One region of the Streptomyces sp. NPDC001922 genome, then DNA from elsewhere that is predicted to be linked to it. Evidence: riboswitches for the same ligand, from Rfam matches in the RefSeq annotation. Region 1 holds a riboswitch; the other holds the start of a gene.
The links. A riboswitch is a leader RNA that binds a small molecule or an ion and turns the genes downstream of it on or off. The one in region 1 is predicted to bind cobalamin.
Positions count from the first base shown of each region.

Region 1 (5,910 bases):
CGGAGCCGGTGTCACCTCCGCGGACCCCGCACCCGGCCGGGCCGCCGTCGCCGGCCGGGCCGCTGTCGCCGCCCCGGTCAGCATCCGGTTCCGGCGCAGCCACACGCCGCCGATGCCGTGCCCCGACGGCCGCACCAGGACGTTCTCCGCCCGCAGGTCCGGAACCCGTCCGTCCAGGGCCCATTGGAGCACCGCCGCCGCGGTGACCCGGCCCGCGTAGACGGCGATCAGGGTCAGCGCCGCGGCGTGGGCCGTGCGGTGGCCGCTCCCCTCGTACTCGCTGGTCAGCAGCCGGTCCAGCTCCGGGCTCCCGGGGTCCAGCAGCCGGTCCGCGGGCAGCAGGTCCGGGCCGGTGGCCTGCGGGCCGTGGCCCAGGGCGTAGCGCGGGCCGTGCGCGGCCGCTTCCGGAGCCGGCGGACCGGTCATGCCGGCCGTGGCACCGGACGGGGCGTCGGCTCCGGTCATGCCGGTCCCGCGCAGGGCGTCGGCCCCGGTCCGGCCGGCGCCGGCCGGGGCATCGGGCACGGCGGCGTCGGCCGGGTCCCCCGCCGAGGCGTCACTCGCGTCACCGGCAGCACTGACGGCTCCGCCGGGCGCGGCGTCACCGGCGGCTGCCCCAGGCGCGGTGTCACCGGCATCACCGGCGGCCGGCCCGGGCACGGCGCTCACGCCTGCCCGCCCGTGGCAGCCCCCGACGCGGGAGTACGCCGCATACCGGTGACCGGCGCGGCTCTCCCGCCCCGGTCCGTCTCCCGGCCGCCGGCCCGGTGTTCGGCCTCCGGCGGCAGGTAGAGCACCGTCGGTGCGCCGGTCACCGGGTGGACGCCCACCTCCGCGCGCACCCCGTAGACCTCGGCCAGCATGTCCTCCGTCAGCACCTCCGCGGGCGGACCGCAGGCCACCACCCGGCCCTCGGCCAGTACGTGGATCCGGTCGCAGTAGTACGCGGCGAGGTTGAGGTCGTGCAGCGCCAGGAGGTTCGTGGTGCCGAGGGCGCGGACCAGGGAGAGGACCTCCAACTGGTGCCGGATGTCGAGGTGGTTGGTGGGCTCGTCCAGGACGAGCAGCGACGGGTCCTGGGCCAGGGCCCGTGCGACGAGGGCGCGTTGGCGCTCGCCGCCGGAGAGTTCCTCGACGTGCCGGTCCGCCAGGCCGTCCGCGCCTACCCGGGCCAGGGCGTCCCGCACCCGGGCGGTGTCGTCGGCGGTGTCGGTCTCCCAGAAGCGCTTGTGCGGGGACCTGCCCATGGCGACCATGTCGCGGACCGTCAGCCCGAAGACGGCACCGGCGTCCTGGGGAACGGTGGCAATGCGCCGGGCCCGGCGTTTGGTGCCGAGCTCCGCCATGTCCCGGCCGTCGAGGAAGATGCGGCCCGCCGTGGGCCGCAGGGTGCCGTAGACACACCGCAGCAGGGTCGTCTTGCCGCTGCCGTTGGGGCCGACGAGGCCGACGGTCTCCCCCGTGCGGGCCTCGATGTCGACGGAGTCCAGGATGGGACGCCCGTCGGGGGCGCCGCCGACGCGGAAGGAGACGGCCTCGGCCCGCAGTTCCGCGGGCGCCGGAGTCCGGGCGCTCATCCGGTGATCCCTTCGGTACGAGAGGTGCGCCGCAGCAGCCACAGGAAGCAGGGGCCGCCGGCCAGGGCGGTGAGCACGCCCACGGGAACCTCGGCCGGGGCGGCGACGGTCCGGGCCAGCAGATCGGCGAGGACCAGGAAGGCGGCGCCACCGAGGGCCGACACCGGGAGCAGGGCGCGGTGTCCGGCCCCGACGGCCATCCGGGCGGCGTGCGGCACCACCAGGCCGACGAAGCCGATGGCTCCGCTGACGGCCACGAGAACCCCGGTGACCAGCGAGGCGAGGACGAACACCGCCGCCCGGAACCGCCCGGTGTCCAGCCCCAGGACGGTGGCCCCCTCCTCGCCGACGAGTAGCAGGTCGAGCGGCCGGGCCAGCGCCATCAGCACGGCGGTACCGACGGCGAGGGCGACCGCGGGCAGGAGCAGTGCGTCCCAGCGGGCGCCGCCGAGACCGCCGAGGGTCCAGAACAGCACGGCCCGCAGGTGTTCGGCCTCGGCGGCCGTGACGAGCACCAGGCTGGTGAGGGCGGAGAGGATGTACTGCACGGCCACCCCGGCGAGGACCAGCCGGCCGGTGGTCATCGTCCCGCCGCGGCGGGCCATGGCGTAGACGGCGACGAGGGCGCCGAGCGATCCCACGAAGGCACCGGCCGGCAGGGCGAAGGACGTCGCCCCCGCGCCGAGACCGAGCACCACCACGAGCACCGCGCCGGTCGAGGCGCCCGAGGAGATGCCGAGGAGGAAGGGGTCGGCCACCGGGTTGCGGACCAGGGCCTGGAGAACGGTCCCGACGACGGCGAGTCCGGCGCCGACGACGGCGCCGAGCAGGACCCGCGGCAGCCGGACGTCGCGCACGATCGTGGTGAACGGGCCGGCCCCGGTGTCCCCGGCGAGGATGCGCAGCACATCCCCGGCGGGGATCCGGACGGGGCCCAGGGCGAGCCCGGCGACCGCCGCCGCGGCGAACACGGCCGCGAGGCCGGCGAGGACGAGGGAGCAGCGGAGCCGCCCCGCCGGGGTCCGCGGTATTCGGCGGAGCACCGCGCTAACCGCCGTGTCCGGGGTGGAGCTGCCGGGCCAGCGAGTCGACCGCCTCGGGCACCCGCACGCCGAGCACGGCGGAGGACAGCGGCAGCACCGCGAAGCGCTTGTTCCGGATCGCCGGAACGTCGGCGAGCGCCGGGTCGCGGAGCAGCCGCTTCTTCTTGGCCGCCACCGGGGTGCCGCCGTAGTCGTAGATCACGATCACTTCGGGGCGCCGCTGGACGACCTTCTCCCAGGAGACGTCGCCGAAGGTGCGGTCGAGGTCGGCGAAGACGTTCCGGCCGCCGGCGAGGCGGACGATCTCGTTGCCGATGCCCTTGCCGCCCGCGGTGAATGCCGCGCTGTCGCCGCTGTCGTAGACGAGGACGGAGGGCCGGTCCGCGCCCTTCAACCGCTTCGCCGTGGCCGCGAGTTGCTTGTCCTGGCGGGCCAGGAGGGCGTCGGCCCGCTCGGGGACGCCGAAGGTGCGCGCGGTCTCGCGGATCTCCTGACGCAGCCGGTCCACCCGCACCGGACCGCGGCCGCAGCTCTCGATGTTGAGCCGGGTGTGCACCCCGCTCTTCTCCAGCGAACCGCGGTCCCGGCCCTCGCTCCTGTCGAAGGCGCTGGCGTAGCCGCCGTAGACGAAGTCGGGTCCGGCGGCGAGCAGCTTCTCGTACGAGGGGTACTTGTCGGCCAGGACGTCGACGCCCCGGTAGGCGTCCCGGAAGCGGGGCAGCACCCGGTCGTCGAGGTAGGCGGTGCCGGCCAGGCGCTTCTCCAGGCCCAGGGCGAGCATGACCTCGGTGGCGTGCTGGTTCAGGGTGACGGCCCGCTTCGGCGGAGCCGTGAACGTGGTCTTCACACCGCAGTTGGTGACCGTGTACGGGAAGCCCTTCGCGGCGGCGGAACGGCCGGCGGGCCGGTCGTCCGTGGGCGCGAGGCCGCAGCCGGTGAGCGGGAGCAGCAGCAGAGCCGCCGCGATGGTCCGGACGCGCAGTGACCCCGGGAACCGGGACATGGCATGCCTCCTCCGGGGGATCCGCGTCCCCTGGTCGGTGCTGAAGGCGGCAGTCCGGTGTCTGACTCCCGAGGAGCGGCCCGTCCCGGCGCGGTGCGCCGTGCGGCACACCGCCGTTCGAAGCGGCTCCCCGGTCACAGTGGCGGGACCGTGCCGGATTCGCACCGGCTTCCCGGGGTCCGCCGCCTCGTGAACACCCGCATTCTGTCAGAGCGCGATCAGCCCGCCCAGGGCGCGAGCCCGTGAGCTGCGCCGCTCGTTGCCCTGCGGGAACCGCCCCGGTGTGAACCGCCTCCGTGGGGAACCGCGCCCGCCCGGGGTGCGGCAGGCCGGAGCGGTCGCCGTTCCTCCGCCGTCCGGCACCGACGGGGTGTCCGGCCGGCCCGGCACCGACGGGGGTGTTCCGTCCGGCCCGGTACCGCCTACCCTGAACGGTCTGCGACCACCGGGAATGCGGGGCCCCTCGGATGAACCACGGCCGGACCACTCCTCGTACGGCACCCTTGGCGGACGGATTCGTCAACGGCGGCGTCTCCTTCTGGTACCGGGACGGCGGCCCGCCCGGGCGCCGGCCCGCCCTCCCCGGGGACCGCGACTACGACGTGGCGATCGTCGGCGGCGGCTACACCGGCCTGTGGACCGCGTACTACCTCGCGCGGGACCGGCCCGGTCTGCGGATCGCCGTGCTGGAGCGGGAGTTCGCGGGATTCGGCGCCTCCGGGCGGAACGGCGGCTGGCTCTACCACGGCTTCGCCGGGGCCCGGGAGCGCTACGCCGCGCAGCACGGCCGGGCCGCGGTGCGGGAGATGCAGCGCACCCTGTTCCGGTCCGTCGACGAGGTGATCGCCGTGGCGCACACCGAGGGCATCGACGCGGGCATCCACAAGGGCGGCATGCTGCGCGTCGCGGTCGGCCCCGCGCAGCAGGCGCGGCTGCTGGCCGCTGTCGAGGAACAGCGCGACTGGGGCTTCGCCGAGGAGGACCTGCGGCTGCTCGACGCGACGGAACGGGCGGAGCGGGTGGCCGTGGCGGGGGCGTCGGCGGCCGCCTGGACGCCGCACGCCGCCGCCGTCCAGCCCGCGGCGCTGGCCTCGGGGCTGGCACGGGCGGTGGCCGCCCGCGGAGTCGACATCCTGGAGGGCACCACGGTCACCGAGATCCTCCCCCGCAACGCCGGAGGGCGGGCCGTCGCCCGCACCGACCGGGGCAGGGTGACCGCCGACTATGTGATCCGGGCGACGGAGGGGTTCAGCGCGAGCATCGCCGGACTGCGCCGTCAGTGGCTGCCGATGAACAGCTCGATGATCGTCACCGAGCCGCTGCCCGACACGGTGTGGGAGCGGATCGGCTGGCGGAACCGGGAGGTGCTCGGCGACACGGCCCACGCCTACATCTACGCCCAGCGCACCGCGGACGGCCGGATCGCCCTCGGCGGCCGGGGAGTTCCGTACCGCTTCGGTTCGCGCACGGACACCGGGGGCGTCACCCGGCCGCAGACCGTGGACGCCCTGTGGCGCGCGCTCGTCACGCTCTTCCCGCCCGCCGCGGACTCCGCGGTGGAGCACGCCTGGTGCGGTGTCCTGGGCGTGCCGCGGGACTGGTGTTCCACGGTCCGGCTGGACCACACCACCGGTCTGGGCTGGGCCGGAGGGTACGTGGGCAGTGGGGTGACGACGTCCAACCTGGCGGGCCGCACGCTGCGGGACCTCCTGCTGCGGCAGGACACCGAACTGACCGCGCTGCCCTGGGTCGGGCGGCAGGTGCGGCCCTGGGAGCCGGAGCCGCTGCGGTGGGCGGGGGTTCATCTGATCCACGCCCTGTTCCGGGCCGCGGACCGGCGGGAGAGCGCCGGCCTGGCGCACACCTCCGCGTTCGCCCGGCTGGCGGGGGTCATCTCGGGGCGGTGAGCGGTGCCGGGCGGCCGGGCGGGGCCGTCTCCGAAGGCAGACGCCGCCTCGGTCTCCCGTCCGTCCCCCGCAGGCCACCGTTCACGCGACGGAGACGAGCACCGGGCCCCCGTGGGCCGCGGCCCGTGCGCACCATGCCGCGGAGAGCCGCACCGGCCGTCCGGGCACGGCGGTCTCCCACACCCGCTGCCGGTGCAGCGTCCGGCCGTCCTGCCGGACGATCAGCCGTGGCCGGACGAGCACTTCCGCCGGTTCCAGGCTGAACCTCCCGTGCGCGGCAAGGGAGTTCACGGGGCCGATCCGGTCGGGGGTGACCCAGGCGAGCGGTGCCTCGGCCAGCACGGGCACCGGGGCGGGCGGCCACCCCCCGCCGGCCAGGT
Region 1 is NZ_JBIASV010000007.1:123,450-129,359, reverse strand. Features, by position in the region: gene ACFYYR_RS14405 ((2Fe-2S)-binding protein) at 1-669, opposite strand, end outside; gene ACFYYR_RS14400 (ABC transporter ATP-binding protein) at 666-1,577, opposite strand; gene ACFYYR_RS14395 (FecCD family ABC transporter permease) at 1,574-2,548, opposite strand; gene ACFYYR_RS14390 (ABC transporter substrate-binding protein) at 2,625-3,623, opposite strand; cobalamin riboswitch at 3,658-3,839, opposite strand; gene ACFYYR_RS14385 (NAD(P)/FAD-dependent oxidoreductase) at 4,091-5,530, shown strand; gene ACFYYR_RS14380 (NAD(P)/FAD-dependent oxidoreductase) at 5,612-5,910, opposite strand, start outside.

Region 2 (5,910 bases), on a different contig from region 1:
CGCCCATCGTTGACCACATGATCAGCAAGCGGGCGAGGCGGGGGCGCCCATGAGCCCCCTGCCCCTGTCCGTGCTGCTGTGCCTGGCGTCGGCCGTCTGCTACGCGGCAGCCGCCGTCCTGCAGGAACGCGTGGCGGGCACGCCATCGCTCCGGACGGCGCTGCTCCGGCGCGGCGACTGGTGGGCCTCGGCCGTGCTGAACGGGGCCGGCGGCGTCCTCCATGTGATCGCCCTGGGCTTCGGCCCCCTGACGGTCGTCCAGCCGCTCGGCGTCCTGACCCTGGTGTTCGTCCTGCCGATGGCGGCGGTGACGGTCCGGCGGCGGACCACCCCGGCCGGGCGGCGCGGCGCCCTGCTGACCGCGGCCGGGCTGGCCGGGCTCCTGCTGCTGACCGGAGAGGGCGGACAGTCCCGGCCGTTGACCGGCGGTGAGCAGTCCGGCGTGGCGGTGGGGACCGCGGCGACGGTGACGGTCCTGGTCCTCCTGAGCCGCCGGGCGCGGCGGCCGGGAGCGCGCAGTGTCCTGCTGGCCGGCGCGTCCGGGGTGTGCTTCGGCATGGCGTCGGTGTTCGTGAAGTCGGTGGCGGAGGCGTGGCCGTCGGTCCCGGTGACCGGGGAGCTGCCGGCCCTGGGCGTGGTGGCGCTGCTGGCGGTCGCGGGACTGGTCACGTCCCAGGCCTCCTACCGGGGAGGCGGGCTGACCGCACCGCTGGCCACGGTGACGGTCGTCAATCCGGTGGCCGCCGCGGCGGTGGGCATCGGGCTGCTGCACGAAGGTTTCCGCTTCGGCGCGGCCGGAGTTCCGGCGGCACTCGCGGCCGGGGCGCTCACGGCATGGGGTCTGGTGGTCCTGACGGCGGACGGCCCCCCGGGCCGGATTCCCGACCCCGCTCCCGGCGTGCGGGAGGACGGGCCGCCCCTGCTGACCACAGGCTGACCGCCCCGGCCCGCCTGACGGGGACGCAGAACCGGACACCGTGACCGGAACGCATCCGGCGCCCCGGACCCGGGACAGGCCGCGGCACCGGGACGAAGCGCCTGACGAGATGCCGGACCGGATGCCGGGGCCGGGCCCCCGAAAACCGGAACCCGGCCCCGGGACCGGCGCGATACCCGGGATCGCCCGGGAATCCGGCATCAGGCCGTTCGCGCCACCGCGTACCCCGCCAGGTCCTCCGGCGTCCGCGGCCCGATCGCGTCCGGTCCGAGCAGTCCGTGGGCCCGCAGTACCTCGGCCGCCGCCTGCCCCCACGGGCGCCGCAGCCGGGCCTCGTCCAGCAGCCGCCCGTCGGCCAGCAGTTCCGCGGTCGGCCCGGTGTGCAGGCCGTCCGGTGCAAGCACGGCGGTGTCGTCCGCCCAGCGCAGGGCCAGGTCCACGTCGTGCGTGGCCATGACCACGGTGGTGCCCGCCGCCCGCAGCCGCCTCAGCACCTCCAGCAGCCGTTCCTGACCGTGCGGGTCGAGGCCCGCCGTCGGCTCGTCGAGGATGAGCACCCGCGGTCGCATGGCCACCGCTCCGGCGATGGCCGCTCGCTTGCGCTGTCCGTAGGAGAGCAGATGCGTGGGCCGGTCGCGCAGCGCGGTGATGTCCAGCGCGGCGAGTGCGTCCGCGACGCGCTCGCGCACCTCCGGCTCCGGGAGCCCCAGGTTCATCGGGCCGAACGAGACGTCCTGCCCGACCGATGCGGCGAAGAGCTGGTCGTCCGGGTCCTGGACCACCAACTGCACCGTGGTGCGCAGCCGGGTGAGCCCCGCGCGGCCGTAGGAGACCGTGGTTCCCTCCAGACGCAGCTCGCCCGCCGAGGGCCGGAGGCCTCCGCTGAGCAGCCGCAGCAGGGTGGTCTTCCCGCTGCCGTTCCGGCCGAGCAGCGCCAGGCTGCGGCCGTCGCGGATGCCGAAGGTGATGTCGTCCAGGACGGCCGGCCCGTCCTCGTAGGCGTATCCCGCGCCGAGGAGTTCCACCACGTGCGGTCCTGCGGTCATGGGGTGAGCCTTTCGAGTGCGAGCGTGAGGGCGGCGATCCCCGCCAGGAGCGTGACCGACGCGGCCACGAAGCGCCGGGAGACCTCGGCGTCGGCCACCAGGACGCGGAGGGAGCCGTCGTAGCCGCGGCCCGCGAGCCCCGCCTGGAGCCGGGCGGCCCGCGCGAACGCCCGGACGAACACGGTGGCTCCGAGTCCGGCCAGCGACCGCCAGGCCGCGGCCCGTCCGGACTGGCCCAGCCGGGCGGCCTGGGCCTGGCGGACCCGGGAGACGGTGTCCAGGAGCAGGAAGGCCATCCGGTAGGTGACCAGGGCGACATCGACCACCGCGGGCGGCACGCCCGCCCGCGCCAGCCGGGGCAGCAGGTCGGACAGGGGCGTGGTGAACGAGAACAGCAGCACCCCGAGCGACGCGGCGGAGGTGCGCAGCAGCAGCTGTCCGGCGTGCGCGGGCCCGTCCGGAGCCAGGGAGAGCGGGCCGTGCGGGCCGCCCAGCCGGACGAGGAGCGGCAGGGCGCCGGTGACGCAGAACCCGAGCGGAATGCGGTAGGCCCGCCACAGCTGACGGGGCGGCACGGCGGCCGGACCCAGCAGCAGGACGAGCGCGGCCACCGCGACGAGGAGCGACCCCGGCCACGGCGGCAGGCAGACCGCCGACACCGTCAGACCGAGCGCGAGAACGGCCTTGTCCAGGGGGTGGCGGCGGCGCCAGCGACTGCTGTGCGCCGCCGCGTCGATGGGCAGCACGCGGCTAGGCCGCGGTCTCGCGGTCCGGCGTCGCCGCCCCGCCCGGGGCCCCGGAGCCGCCCTGGGACGCGGCCTGCTCCGCACCCTGACGGCGCCCGCGGCGCAGCCCGAAGTAGTACGCCAGGACGCCCGCGCCGAGCGCGGCCTGAAGGGCGAACAGCGCGGACTCCACCTCGCCGGACGGCGGTTCGTAGAGCGGGCTGAACCAGGGCTCGTAGTCCGGCCGGATCTCGGTGATCGCGGACTCGGCCTGGGCGTCGGCGCCCGTGAAGGGCTCCTTCTTGTGGTCCCCGAGGCCGAGCGCGAGCGGCAGCACCGCCAGAGCGACGACCAGCGCCAGCAACAGCAGGTTGATCTTGGTGTGACGCTTCATCGGGCAACGGCCTCCTGCTCGTCCGCGCAGCGGGACAGCACGCCCAGCCGGATCAGATCCCCCTTGCTGGACTGGGTCAGGAGGCGCATCACCAGCACGGTGAGGATGCCCTCGCTGACCGCCAGCGGGATCTGGGTGACGGCGAAGATGCCGCCGAACTTGGCGAGGGAGCCGAGGACTCCGGTGCCCGGGTCGGGGAAGGCCAGCGCGAGCTGCAGGCTGGTGACGCAGTAGGTGCTGAGGTCCGCGACGAACGCCCCGGCGAACACGGCAGCCATGAGCGGTGCGCCCAGCCGCCGGACCAGCCGGTACACCCCGTATCCGGCCCAGGGGCCGACGATCGCCATGGAGAAGGCGTTGGCCCCGAGCGTGGTGAGTCCGCCGTGGGCGAGCAGCAGCGCCTGGAAGAGCAGGGTGATCGTGCCGAGGACCGTCATGATGGGCGGCCGGAACAGGATGGCCCCGAGGCCGGTGCCCGTCGGATGCGAGCAACTGCCGGTCACCGACGGGATCTTGAGGGCGGAGAGAACGAAGGTGAAGGCTCCGGAGGCGCCGAGCAGCAGCGTGCTCTCGGGGTTCTCCTTGACCTCGCGGGACAGGGACCGGACGCCGTGGACGACGAACGGGGCAGCGGCGGCGCTCCAGGCGACCGCGTGCAACGGGGGCAGATACCCCTCGGCTATATGCATGGGAAAGCGAACCTCTCCAGCACCTCGTGGATGGACGACGCGCCCCGGCCGGTCTCCTGGCTGACGGGTCGTGCCGCCCGGACTCCGCCTTCCCGGGCACCGAGCCGGCGGCTCGGCGTCCCAGTGGCTCCCCGAAGGGTGGAACCGGACTTCCCGATCACAGTGGCGAGGGCCGCACCGGTTTCATCACCGGTTTCCCGTACACCAAGGCCCTGCGAGGTTAGTGGGCAGCACGCTCCGGCCACAACCGGGGGTTGGTATCGGCCACCACCGGAGGCTGGAGCACGGTGCGCTTCCGGGGCGCGGGCGACCGACCACGCGCCCCTCGCGTGAGCATGTTCACGGTCCCGCGGGCGATTCCGTGGTGGCCGTCGCTTCAGGCGAGCGCGCAGTCGCCGCAGAACCCGCCACCCGGGACCCGGTAGTAGAGACAGCAGCTGCGCCGGGTGAAGGTGCCGCCCGCGAGGGTGCCGGTGCCGTGCAGCGGCGGTTCCCGGAACAGCTCCCGGACCAGCGCCGACGCCGTGTCCGCGGCCTCGGTACGGCCCTGCGCACGGCACCCGTCACGCAGGACGCGGTACGAGCCGAACAGCGCCGACCCGGCGTTGCCCCAGAGCAGTTGCCCCGAAACCTGACACACGGACCGCACGGCGCGGTGCAGGGGGACGAGGTGGGCGTCGACCACCGCCGTGCGCAGCCGGTCCGCCGAGGTGCCGGGATCCGCCGCCGACACGGGGCCGGGCAGCCAGAGTTCGTCCGGCGCGCTCCGGTCCGGGTGCCACCACAGGCGCTCCGGGGAGAGGTCGGGGAGGGCGCCGGCGAGCACGGCGGAGCCGAGCGCGAGGGACCACAGCCGGGCCGCGAGACCCTGGAAGACGAGGGAAGCGCCCACCCGGAGCTCGTCCGTGCCCAGCCGGCCGGCCACGGTCGCGATCCGGGCGCGCAGCGGACCGGGGCCCGCGTCCAGCTCGGCGAGCGGCACATACCCGTGGGCGCGCGGCCCCTCTCCCGGCGCCTCCGCGGTCCGCACGGCGAAGAACGGCCCCGCCTCGGCGACCCGGCGCAGGCCGGCGGCCATGGACATCCCCGGCATGTGGCTCCTCTCCGTCGCCTCCGGATTCTCCCGTACGGGCCGGCGGCGGCCGGGAGGACCCCGGGGCGGGACGCTTCGCACTCGCGCGGAGGGACGGCGGCAACACGTCGCCCGTCGATCACTCGATCGGGCCAAAGCCGTCCACGAGGCGCATCTTCACCTCGTCCGGTGCGTTGATCCGGTTCCCTGCTTGTCACAGGCAGGGACGTTTCTTTCTGTACGACTGAAAAGAGTTTGCGTCATGTCGCGTATTGCCAAGGCCGCCGTCCTGGCCGCCACTGCCGGTGCCGCCCTCTCCGCCGCCGCTGGTGCGGCGGTCGCCGACTCGGGCACCCAGGGTGCCGCCATGCTCTCCCCGGGCCTCGGTTCGGGCAACCTGGTCCAGGCCCCGATCCACGTGCCGGTCAACGCCTGCGGGGACACCGTGAGCGTCATCGGTGTCGCCAACCCCGCCCTCGGGAACTCCTGCGCCAACCGCTGAGGTTCCTTCGGTCGGCAGGGCTCTGTCGACCGGTGAGTCCTCGGGGCCCCCGGGCCCCGACCGCTGAGGGGAGCACGCCGGGCAGCGTTCCGGCTCCTCCGCCCCCTCGGCTGTGGCGCCCGTCCACGGGACGGCGGGCGCCACTTTCCTGCTCTCGCACCGCCCCCGTCTCCGCACTCCCCCTCCCCGCCTCCGCGGCCCCCGCACCCCCGATGTCAAGATCCGCCGATGCCCGGACCCGCCGCGACGTCCCCGCGTCAGCCGTGGGCGCGGTCGGTCGGCATGCGGACCGGTTCGGCCAGGTCGGAGGGGCGGATGCGGTAGACGTTGAGCCGCATGTCGTAGTACTTGGTCGTCTCCCCCACCCACTCCATGCCGATCCGGCGGGCCGTCGCCGCGGCTTTGGTGTTGTTGGGGCGGGCGACCGCGAACAGTTCGTCCACGCCCTGCTCGAACGCCCACCGGACCACCGCGGCACCGGCCTCCGTCGCATAGCCGCGGCCCCAGGTGTCGGGGCTGAGCTGCCAGCCGATCTCCAGGTCCTC
Region 2 is NZ_JBIASV010000003.1:310,247-316,156, forward strand. Features, by position in the region: gene ACFYYR_RS06875 (DMT family transporter) at 50-937, shown strand; gene ACFYYR_RS06880 (energy-coupling factor ABC transporter ATP-binding protein) at 1,138-1,983, opposite strand; gene cbiQ (cobalt ECF transporter T component CbiQ) at 1,980-2,729, opposite strand; gene ACFYYR_RS06890 (energy-coupling factor ABC transporter substrate-binding protein) at 2,734-3,102, opposite strand; gene ACFYYR_RS06895 (energy-coupling factor ABC transporter permease) at 3,099-3,791, opposite strand; cobalamin riboswitch at 3,820-4,015, opposite strand; gene ACFYYR_RS06900 ((2Fe-2S)-binding protein) at 4,168-4,884, opposite strand; gene ACFYYR_RS06905 (chaplin) at 5,126-5,365, shown strand; gene ACFYYR_RS06910 (GNAT family N-acetyltransferase) at 5,623-5,910, opposite strand, start outside.
Region 2: it holds a riboswitch for cobalamin, as region 1 does, so the genes downstream of both, ACFYYR_RS06895 (energy-coupling factor ABC transporter permease) here and ACFYYR_RS14390 (ABC transporter substrate-binding protein) in region 1, are expected to answer to the same signal.